One region of the Ureibacillus sp. FSL K6-3587 genome, then DNA from elsewhere that is predicted to be linked to it. Evidence: riboswitches for the same ligand, from Rfam matches in the RefSeq annotation. Region 1 holds a riboswitch; the other holds the start of a gene.
The links. A riboswitch is a leader RNA that binds a small molecule or an ion and turns the genes downstream of it on or off. The one in region 1 is predicted to bind lysine.

Region 1 (3,424 bases):
TTTTCCTGATCCTGAAGAGCCGATCAATGTCACAACTTCCCCTTTTTTAACTTGGAAATTCACATCTTTTAACACTTCATGATCGCCGAATTTTTTATTTAAATGCCGTATATCAATGACCACAGACATTGTTACTCACCACCCTTTTTCGGCTTGTTGCCTGTCACAAGTTCCATCCGGTACGAATCATGGCCGTCCATTTTCCTTTCAAACCATAACAAGATTCGTGTTACAGTGAAAGTCATAATGAAGTACAATACACAGGCAATCAAGAAGGCTTCCGCATAACGATATGTACTACCAGCAACGGAATTTGTAGTGAAGAACAATTCAACGACACTGATAACACTTAATACGGAAGAGTCTTTGATATTCATGACAAGCTGGTTGCCGGTAGCCGGTAATATATTGCGGGCTACTTGCGGAAGGATTATATAGAACATTGTTTGGAAATGGCCCATACCGATCGCTTCACTGGCTTCATATTGTCCCTTGTCGATGGATACGATGCCTCCACGGACATATTCGGCCATATACGCGCCGGTATTCAAACTGATTACAATCAAACCTGCAACGAACCGGTTCAATTGAATATCGATGGCGTATAGTCCGTAAAAGACCACCATGGCTTGTACCATCATCGGCGTGCCACGGAAAATTTCAACATAGCAAGTTAGTATGAAATTGATAGTTTTTAATACAAATGTTTTGAAAGATTTTTTAGGCATTGGAATCGTGTGCATGATACCGATGAAAAAACCGATGATCGCTCCGAAAATCGTACCGAGCACCGCAAGAATCAGAGCAATCCATGCGCCACGCAAAAAGAGATCCCAGTTATTCAGGAAAATATTCCAAACCGTTTCTAAGAAAGACATAAAGAAATCTCCTTATTCATAGTTTTAATTATAATAATGAAACATCCTTGATGAAACAGGAGGAAAATGGAAAAAGGTTGTCTTGTAAAGTGAAAATCTCAAGACAACCTTTCACCACACTATTGTTGTGATGGTTGATTTTTGATAGCGTCTTCCATGATTTGTTGACGTTCTTCTTCGGAAATTCCTGCTAAAATTTCGTTAATTTTATCTTTTAAATCCGAACCTTTTTTCAATCCGACCGCAATGGCAGTATCGGATTCATCCGCCTCAAAGCCGTCTTCAGGAACAATGTAAGTGAAGTTTTTGATGGCTGCTGCGGCAGACATACCTTCTGGACGTTCAGAAATGTATGCGTCAATAGCGCCGGAAGATAATTGGATGCGCATTTGACCGAAGTCGTTTGCCGGAACTTGTTTTTGAACGCCTGTCATTTGATCGATGACTTTATAGTGAGTTGTTCCTTGTTGTGCTGTGACTTTGGCACCTTTGAAATCATGGATGGATTTCGCATTGGCATACGGGCCATCTTTTTTCACAACGATTACAAAGTCGCTTGTATAATAGTTGTCCGTAAAATCGATTACTTCCATTCGTTCAGGTGTTGGTGACATACCTGCAATGACAAGGTCAATGGCACCTGATTGCAATGAAGGAATCAAACCGTCCCAATCCGTTTTTACGATTTCAAGTTCCATTCCAAGCCCTTCCGCAATGCGTTTTGCGATTTCAACATCATAACCTGCTGCGTATTCTTTTGAATCTTTGATTGGAACCGCACCATTTGAATCATCTTTTTGTGACCAGTTGAATGGAGCATAAGCGGCTTCCATTCCCACCCGCAATACGCCTTTAGAATCGGATGAGGATTCTGAATCCTGTTGTGATCCCTCATTTTTATCATTGCCGGAACCGCATGCCGCAAGTGCTAATACCATCACCATTGCAAAAATTAGTAACATCAGGTTTTTTTTCATAAGCTTCCCCCAGTTTCTGATTAGAGTTGTAAGGCTGCAACAAACAAAAAGCGACCTAAGAAGAACTTAAGGCCGCATCAATTTGTTAGACTAATACCCCTAGTTCCACTTTGGAATAGCACACCTTACATATTAAGTATGTAAGACAGTGTTGCAGTTATTCACTGCAACCCCAGCATAGTTACTTGAGCATATAACTATACTTCGGCGATATTTCCTCATTTCCCATGTCATTGCCCGCTCAAGCTCCTTAGGAAACTAATAAATACCGCACCTCTACCCCACAAAGTGAGGCTAGATATTTAGTTGTTATAAAAAGAATAGCGTAATTTAGGACTAATTGTCAATATTCCTTGGTCATTCTATCCTATCAAATATACTCCCCAACAAAATTGATGGGGAGTATGAAAGTTTGCTTATTATGAATTTAGAAGCAAGTCTTCCGGATTTTCGATCAATTCTTTTACTGTTTTCAAGAATCCTACGGAGTCTTTACCGTCGATGATTCTGTGGTCATAAGAAAGTGCCACATACATCATTGGACGGATTTCAACTTGGCCGTTCACGGCTACTGGACGGTTCACGATTGCGTGCATGCCAAGAATTCCGGCTTGTGTACCATTGATGATCGGAGTTGACATTAATGAACCGAATACACCGCCGTTAGTAATTGTAAATGTGCCACCTTGCAAGTCGGAAAGGGCCAATTTTTTCTCGCGTGCTTTTTGGGCAAGTTCCGCAATTTCTTTTTCGATTTCAGCGAAGTTTTTGCGGTCTGCATCACGTACAACAGGCACAACTAGACCTTCTTCAGTGGATACAGCAATACCGATATCATAAATGTTGAATTTATGAATTTCGTCACCAACGATTTGAGCATTTACATAAGGGTATTTTTTCAATGCTGCAACAACAGCTTTTGTAAAGAATGACATGAATCCAAGTTTGATGCCATTTTCTTTCACGAATTGTTCTTGTTTGCGTTTGCGCAATGCCATTACGTTCGTCATGTCGATTTCGTTGAATGTTGTCAACATGGCTGTGCTTTGTTTTACTTCGAGCAAGCGTTTTGCGATTGTTTGACGACGGCGGCTCATTCTTTCCACAGTCACTCGGGAATCGTCAACTGGTGCCACTACAGGCGCTTTCGTTTGAGCTGGTTGGGCAGCAGGTTGAGCCGGTTTTGCCGCATGTGCTGCAACGTCTTGAACGCGTACACGGCCTTGTGGATCGACTGGTGAAATCGCAGCCAAATCGATTCCTTTTTCACGTGCAAGTTTACGGGCAGCTGGTGATGCCACTACCCGGCCGCTGTTTGTTTCTTCAACAACCGGTGCAGGTTGAGCCGGTTGGGCAGCTGGTGCTTGTTGTGCAGGTTGCGCTTCTTCTTTTGCAGCCTCTTTTGCAGGTTCCGCTTGAGGTGCAGGAGCAGCTCCGCCTTCAGCTGGTTCAACAACGGCGATTGTTTGGCCAACTTGTACTGTGTCGCCCTCTTGAGCCAAAATTTGTGTCAATACTCCCGCTTCTTCTGAAATGATTTCCGCATTTACTTTATCTGTTTCCAATTCA
Region 2 (3,424 bases), 1.1 Mb from region 1:
TTGTGGAGTCCCGCCGCTTGCAATCCAAATGGGAACCTCTTTTTCCGGTCTCGGATACACTCCTCTGCCATCAATGCTTGGACGATGTTTCCCGTTCCAATGAATCAATTCATTTTTTTGAATTTGCAGCAATAATTGCAATTTTTCCTCAAACAATTCATCATAATCCTTTAAGTCATACCCAAACAGCGGGAAAGATTCAATGAAAGAACCTCTGCCGGCCATAATTTCCGCCCGTCCATTGGAAATCGCATCCACCGTGGCAAATTGTTGATACACCCGGACAGGATCATCGGATGATAATACCGTTACCGCACTTGTCAGCCTGATGCGTTTTGTTTTCGTTGCCGCAGCTGCAAGCAAAACGGCAGGAGCTGAACAGGCGTAATCCTTCCGATGATGTTCCCCAACACCGTAAACATCCAATCCCACTGCATCCGCCAGTTCGATTTCTTCCACCACTTCCCGGAGGCGTTCAGCATGACTGATCACTTTTCCGGTTCTTACATCGGGAGTCGTTTCAACAAATGTCGTTAATCCTATTTCCATTCTTCATCCTCCAAAAATTCCAACTCTATTTATCTCGAAATTGAAATGTTTTTCTTATCATACACAAATATCCCGGTGGTAATCAATTATTCTGTTTTAGGAATAGATTTCGGGCAACACGTAAAAAATAGAATTAAAAACAAGGAATGAACAACGATGAAACAAAGAAATTTTGGCAGCAAAGCGATTGAGTTTTTAATGATTCTCATGTTCAGTTTCGGAATTGTCATTGCCCTTTACAGTTCCTTTTCAATCAATCCGGATATATTTGATCTTAAATTGTATTTGATGCTTTTCATCACGGTGATCATTTTTTATAAACCTTTCAGAGTATCCAGTTTCCGCTTTCTTTTCTATTTGATTTGCCGCATGATTCACATGGTGAAAAATGATGACTGGGAAGCGGATTTGACACAAGACCATTTACAAAAAATTGAATACCTTTATTTATTAAAATCCCATTTTGAAAAGCGGGGATATGTCGCAATCGTCACAAAAGAGCTGGATGGTTATGATGTTGACCTTATTTTATGGAAAGGCACAAAAAAATATATTGTCCAAATTCTCGAGTCACAAAAGGCTGGCGATATTCGAAGGGTCCAAAAAATAGCCGCCAAAAGAAAAAGGCATGGGGCGAATGGCGCATTGATCGTTTCCAATCAATCCTTTACTGCATCTGCAAAGAAATATTCCCCGTTGCACCACATACAGTTAATCAATCAGGACGAACTGTTGAAGATGAATGACGAAAAGAAGAAGTACTTTTTCCAATCGGCTTTATCCTATATTTTGCACCATAAATAAAAACCATTCGCCGGTTTTTTCATTGAAAACCGGCGAATCCATTTTTCCAATATTCCCCTTTAGGGCACTCTTTTCAAGTCATCCGCATTACCGCTTGGGAAACCCTGGTTCCCCAAGGCCGTTTGATTCATTGCAGTCCACACCAAATCCAATTGATCTTCATTATTCATGAAAGTAAGAATAACAATTAAATTTCTTAATTTTTCACCCTTCCACTTGAATATTTCAAATTTTTCTGCATTTTATATAATATTAAAAACATTTATACGTTCTTGATACTTAATAAATATTGCATTTCCAATAAAAAGAATATAAAATGTATTTAATTATACATCGACTTATTTCAATTCAATATTGTTTTGAAGTAAGGATAGAGGCGCAAAGACCAAGAGTACACAGTTTGAGGATAATGAGGTCCAATGATGATTGTGGAAAGGGGGATTTGCCGAAGTCTCTGGAAACTCATTTTTCCAGAGGCTGGTTCTGCATTGAATAAGTGCAGGACTGTCATATAGGAAACTATATGGAGGGCTATCTTACGCAAAAAATTCAATTTTTTTGCAACAACGAAGCTCTTCGTTGTTGCTTTTTGCGTTTAATTGACAATTGCCCTTCTCCATTACAAAAAAATGAAAAGGATGTGGAGAAGAAATGAATTTTGGAAGAGTATTAACTGCAATGGTAACGCCATTTGACCAAAATGGTGATGTAGATTTTGACGCTACGCAAAAGTTGGTCGATTATTTGATTGCCAATGGAACAGACGGCTTGATTGTATGCGGTACAACCGGAGAATCACCTACTTTAACAGAAGGTGAAAAAGTCGAACTATTCAAATTTGTCGTAAAAACCGTAAATGGAAGAGTTCCTGTAATTGCAGGTACCGGCTCGTATAATACGAGAGCTTCCATTGAACTTACGGAAAAAGCGGAGGAAGCCGGTGCGGATGGTGTCATGTTAGTTACACCATACTACAATAAGCCGAACCAGGAAGGCATGTACGAACACTTCAAAAGCATCGCTCAAAGTACTAAACTGCCAGTGATTTTATATAATATTCCGGGTCGCAGCGTAGTCAATCTATCCGTTGACACTGTAGTTCGCCTTGCGGAAATCCCGAATATCGTTGCCATCAAAGAAGCAAGTGGAAGTTTGGATGCAATGGCGCAAATCATCGAAAATACGCCGGATGACTTCTCCCTTTATAGCGGAGACGACAGCTTGACATTGCCTTCTTTGGCTGTTGGAGGCACTGGGGTCATTTCCGTGGCTTCCCATATCATCGGCAACGAAATGCAAACAATGATTCAACATTTCTTAAATGGCGATATTCATGAAGCGGCGAAAGAGCATCGCAGACTATTGCCAATCATGAAAGGGATGTTCATAGCACCAAATCCTGTACCTGTAAAAGCTGCATTAAACTTAAAAGGCATATCCGTCGGTGGTGTGCGCCTGCCATTAGTGCCATTGAACGAAGAACAACAAAAAACGATTGAACAATTATTAAAAAATCTGGATCTTAAATTGGAATTGATTTCTTAATCCCCTGCCTTTTGCCGGCAGGTTTTTTTTATGCAAACGACACAAAGAATTAATGGGAAAATGGAAATCAATATTATAAAATAGCAATTGTGACATTTAGACATTCAAACAATTCAGTTGGGTTGGAGGATCCGGTTTTGCTTAACTTACTATTCGCTGTCCTAATATTCATCTTTACGCTCTTCCTCGTAATACGCCAACCAAAAAATATAAGTATCGGATGGTTTGCATGCGGAGGGGCAGTCCTGGCGCTGCTCGTCGGAGTGGTGGATATTAAAGACGTTTTTTCGGTTGTGGATATCACTTGGAATGCCACCTTGTTATTTATCGCCATCATCATTATTTCATTGATTTTGGATCAAATCGGTTTATTTGAATGGTCCGCGTTGCACATGGCCCGTATCGCGAAAGGGAACGGCGTAAGAATGTTTATTTTCGTCACAGTCCTTGGAGCTTTTGTTTCAGCCTTTTTCTCCAATGATGGTGCCGCATTGATCTTGACACCCATAGTGCTAGCCATGGTGCG

Region 2: it holds a riboswitch for lysine, as region 1 does, so the genes downstream of both, dapA (4-hydroxy-tetrahydrodipicolinate synthase) here and NSS77_RS14425 (transporter substrate-binding domain-containing protein) in region 1, are expected to answer to the same signal.

Annotation. Positions count from the first base shown of each region.
Region 1 is NZ_CP151969.1:2,924,602-2,928,025, reverse strand. It holds gene NSS77_RS14435 (amino acid ABC transporter ATP-binding protein) at 1-129, opposite strand, end outside; gene NSS77_RS14430 (amino acid ABC transporter permease) at 132-878, opposite strand; gene NSS77_RS14425 (transporter substrate-binding domain-containing protein) at 998-1,855, opposite strand; lysine riboswitch at 1,964-2,142, opposite strand; gene odhB (2-oxoglutarate dehydrogenase complex dihydrolipoyllysine-residue succinyltransferase) at 2,275-3,424, opposite strand, start outside.
Region 2 is NZ_CP151969.1:1,821,228-1,824,651, reverse strand. It holds gene NSS77_RS08965 (LLM class flavin-dependent oxidoreductase) at 1-549, opposite strand, end outside; gene NSS77_RS08960 (restriction endonuclease) at 706-1,353, shown strand; lysine riboswitch at 1,717-1,895, shown strand; gene dapA (4-hydroxy-tetrahydrodipicolinate synthase) at 2,005-2,898, shown strand; gene NSS77_RS08950 (arsenic transporter) at 3,036-3,424, shown strand, end outside.